DNA from 3 places in the Enterobacter sp. PL_is511 genome. Region 2 is predicted to be linked to each of the others. Evidence: predicted binding sites of a transcription regulator. Region 2 holds the regulator's gene; each other region holds the start of a gene.

What was found. Region 2 encodes sigma-54, which starts transcription at its own class of promoters, with help from an activator protein. Its sites were predicted from a motif close to GTTGGCACANNTTTCGCTNT; they were not measured.
Region 1: a site for sigma-54 is predicted at 5,262-5,281, ahead of hypA (hydrogenase maturation nickel metallochaperone HypA). Genes of this name have one in related genera too.
Region 3: a site for sigma-54 is predicted at 5,108-5,127, ahead of glnK (P-II family nitrogen regulator). Genes of this name have one in related genera too.

The regions. Positions count from the first base shown of each region.
Region 1 is NZ_JBVPGP010000023.1:520,118-526,509, reverse strand. Features, by position in the region: gene hycE (formate hydrogenlyase subunit HycE) at 1-1,203, opposite strand, end outside; gene AC0TN7_RS14790 (respiratory chain complex I subunit 1 family protein) at 1,219-2,142, opposite strand; gene hycC (formate hydrogenlyase subunit 3) at 2,144-3,958, opposite strand; gene AC0TN7_RS14780 (4Fe-4S dicluster domain-containing protein) at 3,955-4,563, opposite strand; gene hycA (formate hydrogenlyase regulator HycA) at 4,634-5,098, opposite strand; gene hypA (hydrogenase maturation nickel metallochaperone HypA) at 5,310-5,660, shown strand; gene hypB (hydrogenase nickel incorporation protein HypB) at 5,664-6,392, shown strand, end outside.
Region 2 is NZ_JBVPGP010000023.1:78,134-84,525, forward strand. Features, by position in the region: gene rapZ (RNase adapter RapZ) at 1-629, opposite strand, end outside; gene ptsN (PTS IIA-like nitrogen regulatory protein PtsN) at 675-1,166, opposite strand; gene hpf (ribosome hibernation promoting factor) at 1,249-1,536, opposite strand; gene rpoN (RNA polymerase factor sigma-54) at 1,559-2,992, opposite strand; gene lptB (LPS export ABC transporter ATP-binding protein) at 3,040-3,765, opposite strand; gene lptA (lipopolysaccharide ABC transporter substrate-binding protein LptA) at 3,772-4,326, opposite strand; gene lptC (LPS export ABC transporter periplasmic protein LptC) at 4,295-4,870, opposite strand; gene kdsC (3-deoxy-manno-octulosonate-8-phosphatase KdsC) at 4,867-5,433, opposite strand; gene kdsD (arabinose-5-phosphate isomerase KdsD) at 5,448-6,392, opposite strand, start outside.
Region 3 is NZ_JBVPGP010000024.1:149,926-156,317, reverse strand. Features, by position in the region: gene yczR (MocR-like transcription factor YczR) at 1-192, shown strand, start outside; gene AC0TN7_RS16165 (hypothetical protein) at 276-491, opposite strand; gene AC0TN7_RS16160 (hypothetical protein) at 488-739, opposite strand; RNA gene ffs (signal recognition particle sRNA small type) at 1,002-1,098, opposite strand; gene AC0TN7_RS16150 (MGMT family protein) at 1,269-1,580, shown strand; gene AC0TN7_RS16145 (YbaY family lipoprotein) at 1,614-2,141, opposite strand; gene tesB (acyl-CoA thioesterase II) at 2,342-3,202, shown strand; gene amtB (ammonium transporter AmtB) at 3,394-4,683, opposite strand; gene glnK (P-II family nitrogen regulator) at 4,719-5,057, opposite strand; gene AC0TN7_RS16125 (SmdB family multidrug efflux ABC transporter permease/ATP-binding protein) at 5,278-6,392, opposite strand, start outside.

The DNA.
Region 1 (6,392 bases), 440 kb from region 2:
GCGGGCGTGGCCGCTGGCGCGCACCATCGGGCCGACGTTGCTGAAGTCGCGGGCGATTTCCGGGTCAAGGCGGCCGATGCCGACGGTGCGCTGCTCGATGTTTGGCGTGCTGAGCAGCATGTCCACCAGCTCCTGCACGTCGCGGCGCATCTGCTGCGCCAGCTGGCGGGTCTGGATCATGTCATCCTTCAGCAGGTCGCGGCGGATCCCGCCGATCAGGTTCAGACCGTAGGTTTTGCGCGCCCCGGTGAGGATCTCCGCCATCTTCATCGACGCTTCACGCACGCGGAAGAACTGCATAAACCCGGAGTCAAAGCCGACGAAGTGGCAGGCCAGGCCGAGGTTCAGCAGGTGCGAGTGCAGGCGCTCCACCTCCAGCAGAATGGCGCGGATCATCTGCGCGCGTTCCGGCACCACGATCCCCATGCCGTTCTCCACCGAGGTGGTGTAGGCGGTGCTGTGGGCGAAGCCGCAGATGCCGCACACGCGGTCAGAAAGAAACGTGACTTCGTTGTAGCCCATGCGGGTTTCCGCCAGCTTTTCCATGCCGCGGTGGACGTAGAACAGGCGGTAGTCGGCGTCGATAATGTTTTCACCGTCGACGAACAGGCGGAAGTGGCCCGGCTCGTCAGAGGTGACGTGCAGCGGGCCGATCGGCACCACGTTATTCTTCTTGCTGCCCAGCTCGTTGATGAATTCGTAGGTTTCGCTGTCGGTAGTCGGCGCCGGGCGCTGGCGGTAGTCCATGCTGTCTTTGCGCAGCGGATAGAGCTCGTCCGGCCAGTCGTCCGGTAGCACCAGGCGGCGCTCGTCCGGCAGGCCGACCGGCACCAGGCCGTACATGTCGCGCACTTCGCGCTCGCCCCAGACGGCGGCAGGCACGCGCGGCGTGACGGACGGATATTCCGGCTTATTCGGGTCGACTTCGACGCGCACGGTGAGCCAGCATTTTTCGCCCTGCTCCATCGACATCACGTAGTACACCGCATAGCTGCCGCACAGCTGGCGCTCGTCGTTGCCGAACAGTACCGACAGCCAGCCGCCCTGCCGGTAGTAGAGAAACTCCACCACTTCCGGCAGATAATTCACCTTTACGGTGACGGTTACCTGGTCTTTGGTTTGCCAGGACTCCTCCAGCACCACGCCGGGGAAAGCCTGATGCAATGCGGCGAGATACTGCTGACCTTTCTTTTCTTCAGACATAAATACTCTCTTTAATCACGCCACCAGCAAGGAGACGAACGCTAAAAATGCAAAACCAAAACCGGCCCAGGTGATGCGTGACGTTTCGACAAAACGCAGGCGCGCCATGCTGTTTTCAAACAGGGCAATCACCAGCACGCCGACCAGCAGCTTGAGGACGGCAACCACGACGGCCAGCAGCAGACCGCCCGCGGAGAAGTGCGTCATCTGCCCCCACGGGAAGAAGACGCCGACAAACATCTGCAGCACCACCAGCTGCTTGAGGCTGATGCCCCACTTCAGCACCGCGAAGCCGTAGCCGCTGTACTCGGTAAGCGGCCCTTCCTGCAGCTCCTGCTCGGCTTCCGCCAGATCGAACGGCAGTTTGCCCATCTCAATAAACGTGGCGAACGCGCAGGCGCACAGCGCCAGCACCAGCGGGATTGAGCGCGCCACCGGCCAGTGGTAAACGGTGTGGGTGATAAAGCTGATGTGGGTGGAACCCGCCACCTGCGCGGCGACCCACAGCCCCAGCAGCAGGATCGGCTCAACCAGCACGCCGAGCATCGCCTCGCGGCTGGCACCGATGCCGGTAAACGGGCTCCCGGTGTCGAGGCCCGCAATCGCAAAGAAGAAACGGGCGATGGCAAAGAGGTAGATAAGCGTAATCAGATCCCCGAGCGCCGGCAGCGGCGATCCCACCGTCACCACCGGCAGCGCGGTGGCGATGGTCAGCATGACGCCCACCATCACGAACGGCGTCAGGCGGAAGACCCAGCCTGCGGCATCCGGCGCCACGCTCTGACGAGAAAGCAGTTTGAAGAGATCGCGGTACTCCTGAAGCACCCCAGGCCCGCGACGGTTGTGCATCCGGGCGCGCGCCACGCGCGTGATGCCCGACAGCAGCGGCGCAGCGGCGAACAGCACCAGCGCCTGAAGAATTGCCAGTAACAGACTCATGTCAGGCTCCTCGTGAAATCACAATGACCACCAGCACCGCCAGCTCGATGACCGCCAGACGGCGGAACAGCGCGGGCGCGGCGGCGCTCTGCCAGCCGGGTACCCAGGCCACCGGATTCAACCAGTGGCGCAGCTTCAGCACGGCGGCGAAGTTCTCCTTCACCGGCATGGCGAAACCGTGGGCGGTGATAACCATCGACTGTTCATGTTCGTAGCCGCAGGCCCACGCCGCACCGCGCGCGCGGGAGGTGAGCCTGTCGCGTTTGAAGAACAGCATCAGGACGAGCGGCAGCAGCGGTGCGCCAATCAGCAGCAGCGCGATCATAGGCTGAGAGACGGTGGTATTCGCCACGGTCAGCGGCAGCGGAATGGCGTTGCCCAGCAGCGGCAACAGCCACGGTGCGGCGACGCCGCCCGCGATGCAGCACAGCGCCAGCGCGACCACGCTCACGCCCATCAACAACGGTGCGCAGCAGGCGTTTTCAGCTTCGCGGGTGCGCGGCGCGCCGAGGAAGGTCACGCCGTAGACTTTCGCCATGCACATCACCGCCAGCGCCCCGGTAATTGCCAGCCCGACCGCCAGCAGCGGGCCGAGCAAACGCGCGATAAAGAGATCGCTCTGACCGAGCGCGAAGAAGGACTGATAGATCACCCACTCCCCGGCAAAGCCGTTCAGCGGCGGCAGCGCGGCCATCGCCATCAGCCCGACCAGCATCGCCAGTGAAATTACCGGCATCTTTTTGCCAATCCCGCCCAGCTTTTCGATGTCCCGATGGCCGGTGCGGAACCAGAGGCTTCCCGCGCCGAGGAACAGGGTGCTTTTAAACAGGCTGTGGTTAACGAGGTGATAAAGACCGCCGATAAAACCGGCCGCGATTAGCGCCGGATGATTGAGCGCCAGCCCGGTTACGCCCGCGCCAATACCGAGCAGGATGATGCCGATATTTTCAAGCGTGTGGTACGCCAGAAGACGCTGGATATTGTGCTCCATCAGCGCGTACAGGCCGCCGACGAACGCGGTAATCATTCCGGCGATCAGCAGCACAACGCCCCACCATAGCGGCGGTTGTCCGCCGGTCAGCGTAATCGCCAAAATTCCGAACAGACCCACTTTCATCACCACCACCGAAAACAGCGCGGCGGCGGGCGCGGAGGCATTCGCATGCGCCTGCGGCACCCAGCCGTGCAGCGGGATGATGCCAGCGAGCAGGCCAAAGCCGATAACGCCCAGCAGCCAGACGTCATTCCCCAGCGGATGCCCGTTGAGCGCAGAGAAATCCAGCGTGCCAAAGCGTTGCCACACCAGCCAGCAGGCCAGCACCAGCAGCAGCGTCCCCAGGCGTCCCAGCGCAAACCACAGCTTGCCGGAGGCGCTGCAGCCCGTCAGGAACACGCCGAACAGCGCCATGATCTCCGCCATCACCACCAGCGCGCCGAGGTTGCTGGCGATAACGGTACAGACCGCCGTCGCCATCAGCAGATTAACCAGCAGGCCGTTGGCTTTAGCATGCGGGTGGCGGTGCCAGTCGATATTGAACAGGCTGATAAACAGCCCGCACAGGCCAAACGTCACCAGCCAGATGGCGTTCAGGGGCGTGATCTCAACGGTGTGCCGAATCAGCGGCATCACGGTTTCTGCGGACTGGCCGCCGAGCAGGACAACGCCGCCTGCCGCCAGCGTCATCAGGCTAGCTACCGCCCCGCCAATCCCGGCGATCGCGCCGCTCAGGGTTTTATGGAATGAGAAGATCAGCGCCAGAACAGCGGCGGCAGTAAAACAGGCTACCGCGCTGGTAATCATCATTGCCGCGTTCATTTCGCCCCCTCGTTAAGCGCCTGTAGCAGAGAAAGGTCGCCAAAATCACTGTTGATGGTCAGCTCGCGTTTGCGCTTGCTGGTACGGGCGATGTCGCGAATGTTAACCAGAATCAATGCTTTAGTCGGGCAGGTGCGCACGCAGGCCGGACCCTGCTCATCGAAGCTGCACAGGTCGCACTTCACCGCCACGGCACGGATGCCGGGCACCCAGTCCAGCAACGTGCTTACGCGTGCCGGAGCCGGTGGCGCAGGCGGGGCTTTTGGCGAGTTAGCGTTCGCCGGAATGTGCAGCGGACGGCTGCCGGAAAATTCAATCGCGCCGAACGGGCAGGCGATGCCGCACAGCTTGCAGCTTACGCACAGGCTTTCGTTCAGCTGGACAGCGCCATCAACGCGGGTGATGGCATTCACAGGGCAGACACCCGCGCAGGGGGCGTCTTCACAGTGATGGCAGAGCTGCGGGGCAGACTCTTTTTCATTACGCATGACGTGCAGGCGCGGCATGGACTGCAGCCCATGCAGGCGATGCGTTTCCGAACACGCCGCCTCACAGGTTCGACAGCCAATACAGACCGTCGAGTCGGCAATTACAAAACGGTTCACCGGGTCATCCTCTGGTGATAGTCATTTTTGACGAAAAACTGTCTTGTCGACACTTCTCGACACGCAAGGGTCAGGCCACGTTAGCTGAGGTATTTCCGTCCATCAGCTGCTTCAGGTTGACCGGGAGATCGCGTTCAACGGCGGCGTACAGGCCGTTATAGACCGGCGCGATTTTTTCCAGATAGTGCTCCAGCACCTGCTGGCGATCGCGGTTGCTGACGTGGCCGTCCACCATGCCGTCAGCCATCAGCTGCGCCTTCGCAATACACTGTTTTTCGCCGTCTTTTGTCTCGAGGTGGTACTCGATGGTGTGGCTGTTGAAGTTATCTGCCAGGGTCACGTTGATCGTGAAATGGCCGAACAGGACAAAGCTCATATCCCCCTGTGCCGCGCAGCTCATCGCGTGGTGAAGACGCGCTTTCGAGAGGGTAATGCCCTGAACAAGCGAGTTGCAGTAAAGGTGCCACTGGTCCTGCAGCTGCTGATGACGCTGCGCGATGTAATCCGCTTTTTCGCTGATTTCCCAAATAGTCATAGAAGGTATCCGTTTAATGGAGATAGCGGCTGTTAAGCAGATTCCATGCCAGTTTTTATCTTTATGATTTTTAATGTGTTTAATTGCAAAACCGCTGTCAACGCCGCGGTGTCGACGTGTCATTTCGACAGCGTTGACATCGTCACGCCTTAACAAAAATCAAGCTGGCATCGTTATTGCATTCAATGGCGCAATTCACTGAGGAGGCGTCATGCACGAAATCACCCTCTGCCAGCGGGCTCTGGAACTTATCGAGCAGCAGGCAGTGCAAAACCACGCGAAACGCGTTACCGGCGTCTGGCTGAAGGTCGGGGCGTTTTCCTGCGTCGAGACCAGCGCCCTGAATTTCTGTTTTGAACTGGTGTGCCGCGGCACGCTGGCGGAAGGCTGCGAACTGCATATTGAAGAGCAGCAGGCGGAGTGCTGGTGCGAACAGTGCCAGCAGTACGTCACCCTGCTGTCATCAAAGGTTCAGCGCTGTCCGCAGTGTCAGAGCACCGGTCTTCGCATCGTGGCGGATGACGGCATGCAGATCCAACGTCTCGAAATCGAGAAGGAGTAAAGTATGTGTAGTACCTGCGGTTGCGCCGAAGGCAACCTGTATATAGAAGGGGATGAACATCGCCCCCATTCCGCGTTTCGCTCCGCGCCCTTTTCTCCTGCCCCACGACCTTCTGCGGCACTGACCGGTATCACCTTCGCTCCGCAGCGCTCCGAAGTGGGCGATCTGCACTACGGCCACGGGGAGGCGGGCACCCACGCGCCGGGCATCAGCCAGCGCCAGATGTTGGAGGTGGAAATCAACGTGCTGGACAAAAATAACCAGATCGCCGCCCGCAACCGCGCGCGCTTTGCCACCCGCAAACAGCTGGTGCTGAATCTGGTCTCCAGCCCCGGCTCCGGCAAAACCACGCTGTTAACGGAAACGCTCAAGCGCCTGAACAGACGCGTCTCCTGCGCGGTGATTGAAGGCGACCAGCAAACCGTTAACGACGCGGCGCGTATTCGCGAAACCGGCACCCCGGCGATTCAGGTTAATACCGGCAAAGGCTGCCACCTGGATGCGCAGATGATTGCCGACGCCGCCCCGCGTCTGCCGCTGGCGGATGACGGAATTCTGTTTATTGAAAACGTCGGCAACCTGGTCTGCCCGGCGAGCTTCGACCTGGGCGAACGGCACAAGGTGGCGGTGCTTTCGGTGACCGAAGGCGAAGACAAACCGCTGAAGTACCCGCATATGTTTGCCGCCGCGTCCGTCATGCTGCTGAACAAAGTCGACCTGCTGCCGTACCTG
Region 2 (6,392 bases):
TCGAGGAAGGCCGCGACGGGTTTGTCCAGACCGGTCATGGGACGCAGCTTCGGATCCCAGTGCGGGTTCGGCAGGAAGCGCACGTCGAAAACGTAATCCGCATCAATTGGAATACCGTGCTTAAAGCCGAAGGATTCGAACACCATCGTCAGTTCGCGCTCGCGCTTGCCCAACAGTCGGGTACGCAGCATTTCCGCCAGCTCGTGAACGGACATCTCAGAGGTGTCGACAATCAGGTCGGCACGAGAGCGCAGCGGCTCCAGCAGATCGCTCTCTTCATCGATCGCGCTCTCCAGTGAGAGGTTCTTACTGGAAAGCGGGTGCAAGCGACGGGTATCGCTGTAGCGACGGATCAGCGTATTGCGGTCTGCATCGAGGAACAGCAGCTGAGGCGAGAACGCATCAGGCAGGTTGCTCATGGCCTGCTCGAAGATCTCTGGCGATTCAGGCATGTTACGGACGTCGATGCTGACGGCGGCAGAGGTTTGCCTCTCCGCAAGCGTACGGGCCAGGTCAGGCAATAACACGACCGGCAGGTTATCGACGCAGTAAAAACCCATGTCTTCCAGCGCGCGCAGAGCAACGGATTTCCCCGACCCTGAACGGCCACTGACAATCATCAGCACCATGTTCCGTTTCTCCTCAGGACAACAGATGTGAAGGCCATCTCCTGGTTATGCATCATCCTGATTGCCTTCTGCTTCAGTGATAATTTGATAGAGCTCTTCATCACTTTGGGCCGAGCGCAGCCGACGGCAAATGGTTTTATCGGCCAGACGTTTTGCGACCAGCGACAGCGTATGCAGATGGGTTTTCGTCTGATCGGCAGGCACCAGCAGCGCGAAGAGGAGATCGACGGGCTGGTTATCGATGGCATCGAAGGCGATGGGTGTTTCAAGCTGCACAAACACACCAACGGCACGCAGGGTATCCTCTTCCAGTTTGCCGTGCGGGATCGCGATGCCGTTGCCGATACCGGTACTGCCCATTTTTTCACGGGTCAGAATCGCCTCGAATACCACCTGCGGCGGCAGGCCCAGCTGTTTTGCGGCCAGTTCACTGATGATCTCCAGCGCACGTTTTTTGCTCTGGCAGTGAACCGCACTGCGGGTACATTCCTGGTTAAGGACATTGCTCAGTTGAAGAGCGGAATCGTTGTTCATCATAATTTCACCTAAGCGCTAACTGTACAAATGGCCTGTTGTGTTTCACAACAGGCCGTCCTGCACCCGTTAACTGCCCGGACAATTAGTGTTGTTTCAGTTTATCTTTATGTTTATTGAGCTGTCGTGCAAGCTTATCAATCAAGCCGTCGATAGCAGCGTACATGTCTTGCCCTTCCGCACTGGCATGCAGTTCACCCCCGTTAACATGCAGGGTGGCATCCGAGATATGAGTCACTTTCTCCACTTTCAACACAATATAGACCTGATTGATCCTTTCGAAATACTGCTCGAGTTTTGCAAACTTCGCGTTCACAAAGTCGCGTAAAGCCTCAGTAATTTCGACGTTTTGTCCAGTGATGTTGAGCTGCATAGTGTCTTCCTTATCGGTTGTGTCAGACCAGCTGTTTACGCTGGTTGGACGGCGGAATGGATAAAGACTCTCGATACTTCGCAACAGTACGACGTGCCACCATAATACCCTGATCGGACAGCATGGTGGTTAACTTACTGTCGCTTAGTGGCTTCGCGGGATTCTCCGCGGCGATCAACTTCTTCACCAGGGCACGAATGGCCGTTGACGACGCTTCGCCGCCGCCCTCGGTATTCACATGGCTGGAGAAGAAATACTTAAGCTCAAAAATACCGCGTGGACTGTGCAGATACTTCTGCGTGGTGACACGGGAAATGGTTGATTCATGCATTTCGACGGCCTGGGCGATATCCGCCAGTACCATCGGTTTCATATACTCTTCGCCCTGCTCAAAGAACGCCTGCTGCTGTTCGACAATACAGCGGCTGACGCGTAGCAGCGTATCATTTCGGCTCTCCAGACTTTTGATCAGCCATCGCGCTTCCTGCAAATTGCTACGAATATATTGATTGTCGGAGTCGTTACGCACGCTGGTGCACATGGAGGCATACTGCTGGTTGATTTGCAGGCGAGGGATGCTGTCTGAATTCAGTTCAACGACCCAGCGGCCATTGTGTTTTCTGACCAGCACATCCGGGATGACGTACTCGGGCTCGCTGGTCTGGATCGACTGTCCCGGGCGCGGATCGAGCGACTGGATCAGATTCACCGCTTCTTTCAGCACCTCTTCCTTCAGGCGCGTGACGCGCATCAGGGAGCGGAAATCGTGGTTCGCCAGCAGATCCAGATGATCGCTGATGATTAAGCGCGCCTCGTCGAGCCACGGCGTCTCTTTGCTGAACTGAGAAAGCTGGATCAGTAGGCAGTCGCGCAGATCTTTTGCGGCCACGCCTACTGGATCGAAACGCTGGATGCGCTTCAGAACGGCTTCAACTTCCTCAAGCTCTATCTCGTCGTCGCCCATGCTTTCCAGAATATCGTCCAGCGTGACGGTCAAATAGCCAGTGTCGTCAACGGCATCGACAATTGAGGTGGCAATCGCGCGGTCGGTATCGGAGAAGGGGGTGAGTTCCACCTGCCACATCAGGTAATCCTGCAGTGACTGGGTGGTTTCGCCCTGGTAGACCGGTAGCTCATCATCCTGGTAGTCTGCACGCGTACCGGAAGGGGTTCCGGCGGTATAGATTTCATCCCAGCTGGCATCCAGCGGAAGCTCGTCCGGCATCTCTTTTTGTTCGAGTGCATCCGCGGTATCGAGCGCTTCTGTATCCTGCGATTGCTGGGTATCTACCTCGTCATGAAGATCGGTTTGTTCCAGCAGGGGGTTGCTGTCCAGCGCCTGCTGGAGCTCCTGCTGAAGTTCTAACGTGGACAGTTGCAACAGGCGAATTGCCTGCTGTAGCTGCGGCGTCATCGCCAGTTGTTGGCTGAGCCTTAATTGCAAACCTTGCTTCATGTTCAGAGCATTTTTCTCCGGTTCGGCGTTACGTTACCTCTACCCTATCAGAGTCTGAAGTCTTCCCCAAGATAGACGCGCTTAACATGATCGTCTTCGAGGATCTGCTGCGGCGTACCGTGGGCGATCAGATTGCCCTGGCTCACAATATACGCGCGTTCACACACGGCCAGCGTTTCACGGACGTTGTGGTCGGTGATCAGTACGCCAAGCCCGCTGTCACGCAGGTGTTCAATGATACGTTTAATGTCGATAACCGAGATCGGGTCAACGCCCGCAAACGGTTCATCCAGAAGGATAAACTTCGGATTTGCGGCCAGCGCACGGGCAATCTCAACACGACGGCGTTCGCCCCCGGAGAGAGCCTGACCGAGGCTGTCGCGCAGATGCTCAATGTGGAACTCTTCCATCAGCTCGTTGGCACGATCCTGACGCTGTTCGCTGGTCAGATCGTTACGAATTTGCAGGACCGCCATCAGGTTATCGTAAACGCTAAGACGACGGAAAATGGAGGCTTCCTGCGGCAGGTAGCCGATCCCGCGACGTGCGCGTGCGTGCAGCGGCAGAAGACTGATGTCTTCATCGTCAATGACAATGTTGCCAGCATCGCGCGGCACAATGCCAACGACCATGTAGAAAGTGGTGGTTTTACCCGCACCGTTAGGGCCAAGTAGCCCTACAATTTCGCCGGAGTTGACGGTCAGACTGACATCTTCTACGACACGGCGGCCTTTATAGGCCTTCGCGAGATTTTTTGCAGTTAATGTTGCCATAACGAATTAGTTACTCTTCTTCTGTGCCGGGGCCTGGCCTTTGCCTTTATCCTGCAGCTGCGACGGAACCAGTACGGTGGTGACGCGTTTGCCTTTCTCGCTGGAGGCCTGCATTTTTTGCTCTTTTACCAGATAGGTAATCTGGTCGCCGGTAATGTTGCTGTCCAGCTGTTCCAGGTACGCATTACCGGTCAGGATGACCAGGTCCTTCGCCAGCTCATAGTGCATGTGCGTAGCGTGACCTTTCACCGGCTTGCCGTTGTCCTGCATCTGGTAGAAGGTGGCCGGGTTACCGTAACCATCAATGATCTCTTTGCCCTGCTCGCCACCCGGACGGGTCACGACCACTTTGTCGGCATTAATTTTGATGGTGCCCTGAGTCATGACGACGTTACCCGTGAAGGTGACGACGTTGCCCTGCATATCGAGAGACTGGGTGTCGGACTCGATATGGATCGGTTGGTCGGTATCGCCCGTTACAGCAAGCGCGGGGAGACTGGTCGCCAGCATCGCGCTGGCGATAATTACTTTAAGGCTGAGTTTGTTTGTTTTGAATTTCATAGGAGGTTCTAACCTTTTCAATCAGCTCGGCGTTTTTGCTGCGTAAGTTCCCGCGCATTCTCAAACCGCTGGAATTAAATGTTGTGCCATACAGTGTGACCAGATCCTGCGACGTCACGTCCTGGGTTACCAGGTTGATCTGGGCATTATCCGTCGTAATTTTTCGTAGTTGCGAGTCAGCGGTCAGGGCGTTGACTTCAACGTGGCCATACAGATAAAGCATACGGTCATTTGTCAGTTTTGCCCGATCTGACTTAATTGACCACGTCGGCACTTTGTCCTTATCAAATGTGGTCATGACAGGTTGGGTAAACCACGAAATACCGTCATCTGAAAAATATTCAACATGCTGGGCAATCAGGCGATAGTTCAGCGCGCCTTCAGGGCTGTAGACCACGGTGTCGCTGTGATCGCTTTTATAGGTTGGATCGTTATTGTTGATCACTTCTGTTTGCGTATCGTCGCGATCGGCAAGGTTCACGCCAATCAATACCAGTGCGACAAGCGAAAGCAAAATGATAATCCAACGTCTGGTTTTACTCATATCGATTGCCCTTTGGCCTCATCAAGCTTGCCCTGCGCCAGCAGGAGCAGATCGCAGACTTCACGTACGGCACCGCGGCCCCCGTTGATGTGGGTAACATAGTCAGCGCGCGGGATCAGCAGCGGATGCGCATCGGCAACGGCGATGCTCAGCCCAACTTCAGCCATCACGGGCCAGTCAATCAGATCGTCCCCGACGTAGGCCACGTTTTCCGGTGCGATAGCCAGTTTACCCAGTAAATCCTTAAACGCCGCCATCTTATCGGATTGCCCCTGATACAGATGGGTAATGCCTAAGGTTTCACAGCGGTCTTCTACCAGTTTAGCTTTTCGCCCGGTGATGATAGCCACCTCAATACCTGAGGTGAGCGCACAGCGGATACCGTAGCCGTCGCGAACGTTAAACGCTTTCAGCTCTTCACCATTATTGCCCATGTAAATCAGGCCGTCGGAGAGTACCCCATCCACATCCAGGATGAGCAGACGAATGTTTTCCGCCTTTGCCATCATCTGGGTACTGACCGGACCATAACAGGTTGCAAGGGATGCACCCGCATTACTCATTGTCTTATCCTTCATTACACTACGCCTGCGCGCAGCAGATCATGCATATGTACCACACCCAGCAACTGGTCGCCATCGGCAACCATAACGGAGGTGATATGGCGGGACTGCATCAGGTTCAGCACATCCACGGCCAGCGTACCCGGACGCACGCGGATACCGCCTGGCGTCATCACGTCGGCAATGCCGAGCGTGCGGACATCGACACCCATGTCGAACACGCGACGCAGGTCGCCATCGGTGAAGATCCCCTGAATTTTCATCAGATCGTCGCACACGACCGTCATCCCCAGATTCTTGCGGGTGATTTCCAGCAGCGCATCACGCAGGGAGGCTTCTTTACTGACGTGAGGGATCTCATCCCCGGTGTGCATAATATCGTTTACCCGAAGCAGTAGCTTGCGCCCCAGCGCACCGCCCGGGTGGGAAAGCGCGAAATCTTCCGGCGTAAAACCACGGGCTTCGAGCAGCGCGACGGCAAGCGCATCACCCATGACCAGCGCGGCGGTGGTGCTGGACGTCGGCGCGAGGCCGAGCGGACAGGCCTCCTTGGGCACTTTCACGCACAGGTGAATGTCGGCCGCACGCGCCATGCTGCTTTCCGGACGGCTGGTCATGCAAATAAGCGGCACCTGCAGGCGCTTCAGTACCGGGATCAACGCCAGGATCTCATTGGACTCACCGGAGTTGGACAGCGCGATGACGATATCCTGCGGCGTGACCATACCCAGATCGCCGTGCGCGGCTTCCCCCGGGTGCACAAAGAAGGACGAGGTGCCGGTACTGGCAAACGTTGCCGCCATTTTGCGTCCAATGTGGCCGGACTTACCCATCCCCATCACCACGACTTTGCCGGCACAGTAGAATATCTTCTCACATGCCAGACTAAAATCCTGATTAATGTACTGATCTAACTGCGCCAGACCTTCACGTTCAATCTCCAGAACGTCTTTGCCTGC
Region 3 (6,392 bases), on a different contig from region 2:
GCGCGGGCTGAGATTCTGGGGATCAATCTGGGAACCGGTACACGGTTTGGTTTATCTGGCGCATTTGACCGCTATTTACGGATGCCCTTCTCGCTCGAATCGACAGAGCTTGAACAGGCGTTGCTGAGGATCAAACCGCTATGGCTCGCCCTGAATAAAAACGTGCCATCGTTAAAACGCAGCGTGATCTAATATTAAAAATTTTGAAGCAGATCATAAAAAATAAAAACTGCTGACTGTCACGGATACAGTCAGCAGTTTTCACTAGTCAGGAGTTAATGCTGAGCAGGAATAGGAAAACCTTTCAGTGAAATAACGAAGCTTTCACCGTCTTTCTTTATTTTTGCGCCGGTATCACACCAGTCAGACGCAATACGAAAGAACTCATCACTTCCGACATTCCAGCCAAGACGTACATGCTTCACGTAGCCTGAACGCAACAGATCGCAGGCCTCTTTGTAGTCACTGGCAGTTGACAGTTGTTGTTTCATTTTCTCTTCTTCAGAAGTTTGCGTAGAGCTTTGATTTCTTTAGGAGTAAAAGGAGAAACACTCTCTTCTTCCGTGTGCTGATTATCAATATCCTCTTCCGATACTCCCGCCTCTTCTACTGCTTCGAACGCCAGCAGCAGCAGTTTCTCTGTCGTCACGCTTAAGTTCTCGTTATTCACTTCCGCATAGTGGCGAAGCCTTTCTTTTAGCGCGTCATCAATCTTAACGTTTAATACCGCTGTAGCCATGTTTGTCACTTCCCTTCGGAATAAGTACTTTATTTAATACACGAAGTTAACAATGTTATCCAGATATATATTTTTTTGAGTTATGCCAGAAAATAGACGGCCAATGATAAAATGCCCGACTATTATTACAGGTTTATGACATTAATATTTCAGCGCGATGAAATATATATTACACGATATAGGCATAATATTATTGTGGGATAGCCGTCAAAAGTGAGAGGTGAAAGCAGGAAGATTTTATGAGGGCGGAAATGGGTGGGGGCCCTGCCAGCTACATCCCGGCACACACGTCGTCTGCCCTGGCTGCTTCCTTCCGGACCTGACCTGGTGAACAGAGTAGCGTTGCGGGAGAACCAACAGAGCCCCCATTGAGAGCGTTGATAACCAACGCGCTGGCGCATTATCCCTGTGCGAAGGCCCAATTGCAAGCCGCCAGGAACCGGATGCTGGTTTCTTGCGCAAACAGGCGCAGCAATCATGAAGATCCTGGTTTACCATAGCTTTCCAGAAACTCCCCACAGGTGAAGGTATGGACGAACACGACTCCTTTCCACAGCGCGTATGGCAAATCGTGGCCTCAATCCCGGAAGGCTATGTAACCACCTATGGTGATGTCGCACGCCTGGCCGGTTCACCGCGCGCGGCGCGACAGGTTGGAGGCGTCCTGAAACGGCTGCCGGAAGGCAGTACGTTGCCCTGGCATCGGGTGGTGAATCGTCATGGCGTCATCTCACTCACCGGGCCGGATCTCCAGCGTCAGCGCCAAGCGTTACTTTCAGAGGGGGTGCAGGTGTCAGGGTCGGGTCAGATCGATTTGCAGAAATTTCGCTGGGAATATTGACCCCTCTCCCGGAGGAGAGGGGCAATGCAGACATTACATCTGAGTCGGTGGGGTTGGCAGGGACGGCTGATTGGTCTGCGGCGCGACCGGCACTTCGGTCTGCTGCACCGGCACCAGGTTCAGGTCGATTTTGGTCCCACCGTTGTTAATCGCTTCCTGGACCGTATCGGTGATAAAGACCAGCTTACCGTTGATGGTTACCGCTGCGCTCAGCAGAATACGGGCGTTAGGCTGCACGTCCGACGGGTTATACGGCAACACGAAGCTAAACGGCGCCTGCTTGCCTTCAGTACGAACGGCACGCTGAGCCACGACTTTCGACGGTGCGTCGGCCAGGGAAGCATCAGACAGCGTCACGGTTAATACCGCATCCGGCGGCAGCGCAACTCTCTGTTTAATCCAGATGGTACCGGAAACGTTAGGCTGCTGAATGGATTGCTGCGAAAGGGTATTAATCCCGTTCGGGTCTGCTGCTGGCACTGGCACCTGGGCGCTCTTACCGGCACAGGCGGACAACGCCACCGCAATAGCTACACCACTTAGCATGGGCACGAGTTTCATTGAAGTCTCCTTATCAATGCACCAGCGGGATCGATCCCATCCGATGTCGTTTCAATCACATAACGTAGTTAAGTGTGGCACAACTCACTGATTAATGCCTGAAATCATCCTGATATTCAGATTATTCTACCCATCGGACCACTTTCATTTCTGCGTTATACTCAGCCTATCTTTCGCTACGGCGTTTATTGAGGACAACTATGAGTCAGGCACTGAACAATCTGCTGACATTACTGAACCTGGAAAAAATTGAGGAAGGACTCTTTCGCGGACAGAGCGAAGATTTAGGTTTACGCCAGGTCTTCGGGGGGCAAGTCGTTGGACAAGCGCTGTACGCTGCAAAGGAGACTGTCCCGGCAGACCGTCTGGTGCATTCGTTCCACAGCTACTTCTTACGCCCTGGCGATAGCGCGAAACCGATCGTGTATGACGTTGAGGTCCTGAGAGACGGCAACAGCTTCAGCGCGCGCCGCGTCGCGGCCATTCAGAACGGCAAGCCGATCTTTTACATGACCGCCTCTTTCCAGGCGCCGGAGCCCGGGTATGAACACCAGAAAGTGATGCCGCCGGCACCCGCGCCAGACGATCTCAAATCGGAAACGGATATCGCCCGTGCGCTGGCGCATCTGCTTCCGCCTCAGGTCAAAGAAAAGTTTCTCTGCGATAAACCGCTGGAGATCCGCCCGGTTGAGTTCCATAACCCGATGAAGGGCCACACCGCCGAGCCAAAGCGCCAGGTGTGGATCCGGGCTAACGGCACCGTGCCGGAAGATTTCCGCGTACATCAGTATCTGCTGGGCTACGCGTCTGATTTCAACTTCCTGCCGGTGGCGCTGCAGCCGCACGGCGTCGGCTTCCTCGAAAAAGGGATGCAGGTCGCGACGATCGATCACTCGATGTGGTTCCACCGTCCCTTCAACATGAATGAGTGGCTGCTCTACAGCGTGGAGAGTACGTCGGCGTCGAGCGCTCGCGGGTTTGTGCGTGGGGAGTTTTATACCCAGGACGGCGTGCTGGTCGCTTCAACGGTGCAGGAAGGGGTAATGCGTAATCGCGGGTGATTATGTGCGGCCTGATGCCCTCACCCTGACCCTCTCCCACAGGGAGAGGGAATACACACTAAAAACGGCAACCTGAGGTTGCCGTTTTGCTGTTACCTTGTGCGGCCTGATGCCCTCACCCTGGCCCTCTCCCACGGGGAGAGGGAACAAACACTAAAAACGGCAACCTCAGGTTGCCGTTTTGCTGTTTATTACGCGTTATACGCATTCTCGCCGTGGCTGTTGACGTCCAGACCTTCGCGTTCCTGCTCTTCAGGGACACGCAGACCGACGGTCATGTCCGCCAGTTTGTAGCCAATGAAAGCGACAACGGCAGACCACACCACGGTGATAGCAATACTTTCCAGCTGCACCAGCACCTGATGAACCATGGTGACGCCTTCTGCATAGCCCACACCACCGAGCGATTTCGCCGCGAAGATACCGGTCATGATACAGCCGACGATACCGCACACGCCGTGCACGCCAAACACATCGCATGGGTCGTCAACGCGCAGCAGACGTTTCAGTGCGGTCACGCCCCACAGACCCGCCAGACCGGACACCAGGCCGACCAGCAGCGCACCGCCCACACCGACATAACCACATGCTGGGGTGATGCCAACCAGACCGGCGATGGCACCCGAACAGGCGCCCAGCAGAGAAGGTTTACCGCGTACCGCCCACTCGCCAAATACCCAGGAGAGGATTGCACCCGCCGTGGCCACAACGGTGTTCACGAAGGCCAGCGCGGCGATTTCGTTTGCTGCACTCGCTGAGCCGGCGTTGAAGCCAAACCAGCCAAAGTAGAGGATAGCCGTACCGGTAAAGACCATCGGCAGGTTGTGCGGTTTAAACGCTTCTTTACCGAAGCCCACGCGTTTGCCAATCAGGTAGGCACCCACCAGACCCGCTACCGCGGCGTTGATGTGAACAACGGTACCGCCCGCGAAGTCCAGCGCACCGTGCGTTGCCAGCAGACCGCCACCCCAGACCATGTGCGCAATCGGCACATAGGAGAGCGTCAGCCAGACCACCACGAAGATCAGAACGGCAGAGAAACGAATACGCTCGGCGAGCGCGCCCACAATCAGCCCGACGGTAATACAGGCGAAGGAGCCCTGGAACGCCACGTGAATATACTGATAGAAGCTGCCCATCAGCGCGGTCAGCTCAATATTTTTCAGCATCACCCAGTCGAAGTTACCAAAGAACGCGTTGCCCGTGCCGAACGCCAGCGAGTAACCGTAAACCACCCACAGCACGCAGACCAGTGCGAACGTCACGGCAACCTGCGTCAGCATGGAGAGAACGTTTTTGCCACGGATCAGGCCGCCGTAGAACAGCGCAATGCCCGGAATGGACATGAACAGCACCAGCGCGGTGCTGATCATCATAAAGGCGTTATCGGCTTTGTCGACCACCGCAGGGGTAGCAGCCAGCGCCAGGCCCGGCAGCAGTGCCAGCGAACCCAGACCCGTTTTAAGTGTTGCTATCTTCATTTTCTCGATCCCTATCACTGTGTGCCAGGCGTTAATTACAGAGCCGCTTCGTCAGATTCGCCGGTACGAATGCGAATGACGCGCTGCAGTTCGGCAACGAAAATTTTGCCGTCGCCAATTTTGCCGGTATAGGCCGCTTTGCTAATGACATCAATGACTTCGTCAAGCTGATCGTCAGCAATCGCGACATCAATTTTTACTTTTGGCAGAAAGTTAACGCTGTATTCCGCCCCGCGATAAAGCTCGGCATGACCCTTCTGACGACCAAAGCCTTTCACTTCGGTGACAGTCAGTCCCTGAATACCCATTGAAGACAATGCTTCGCGCACGTCTTCGAGTTTGAATGGTTTGATTACAACCGTAACCAGCTTCATAGATCCCCTCCAGTCAGAATTCGGTAATGGCCGCAGCTTACGCAGAAGGTATTGCAAGGGGTGTGCCAGAAATGAAAACGAAGGGGAACAACGGTGTGATGAGCGTTACACGGTTCTGTTAAACGCCCGGGTGAAAAAAAACGCACCATGCCGGTGCAGGGTGCGTTTCAGTTTTGCACCAACAGGAATGACTGTTAGCGCGCCGCCTCATTTTAGTGCATCAGGCGCTAAGCGACTCTTCATCACGCACGCTGGCGGCCAGCTCTTCGCCCGCCAGCTGCAGCTGGTACATCTGCCAGTAGCGCCCTTTTGCTTCCAGCAGCTCACGGTGCGTACCGCGTTCAACGGCCTGTCCGCGATGCAGCACCAGAATGGTATCCGCATCGACGACGGTGGAAAGGCGGTGGGCAATCACCACCAGCGTCGTATGATCGCGTACCGCGGCCAGCGCCTGCTGGATAGCCTGCTCGGTGCCGGAGTCAATACTGGCCGTCGCTTCATCCAGAATCAGTATCTGCGGCGTTTCAATCAGCACCCGCGCCAGTGCCAGAAGCTGCTTTTGCCCGACAGAGAGATTGTTCCCCTGCTCGCCCAGCTTCGTGTTGATCCCGTCGCTGAACCCGCGCGCCAGCTCTGCCAGCTGCACTTTTTCCAGCACGTCCCAGACCTGCTCCTGGGTGTAGTCTCGCCCCAGGGTCACGTTGGCGTAGAAGGTATCGGCCAGAACGACCGGATCCTGCTGCACCATCGCAACGCCTTTGCGTAACACGGTGTGGCTGAGAGACGCAAGCGGGCGTCCGTCGAGGCGGATTTCACCTTGCGTGACCGGGTAATAGCCCATCAACAGGCTGGCAAGCGTGCTCTTACCACTGCCGGTATGCCCCACCAGCGCCACAAAACCGCGCGACGGAACGTCAAGCGTGATGTCCTGCAACACCAGGCGGTCTTCGCGATAGGCAAACGAGACGTTATCAAAGGTGATAGCCCCGCTTTGCAGAGGTCGCTCATCATTGCCGTAGGCCTGACGCGGCCTGTCCATCAGCTCAAAGACGCGCTCACCGGCGACGACCGCCTGTTGCAGCATCGATTGCTGCGTAGTGAGCTCGATCAGCGGCTCGTTGAGGCGTCCCAGATAGCTAATAAAAGCGTACAGCACGCCCACTTCAATCGTACCGTTTGAGCTCAGGCCAAAGAGCATCAGCAACCCACACAGCACCAGCGCCGAGAAAAGGCTCAGCAGCGGTCGCAGCAGGAAACCGTCCAGGCGCAGCGTCTGCATACGCGCCATATAGTGCGAACGGCTGGCTTCGCCCATGCGTTCGCCAAAGCGCGCCT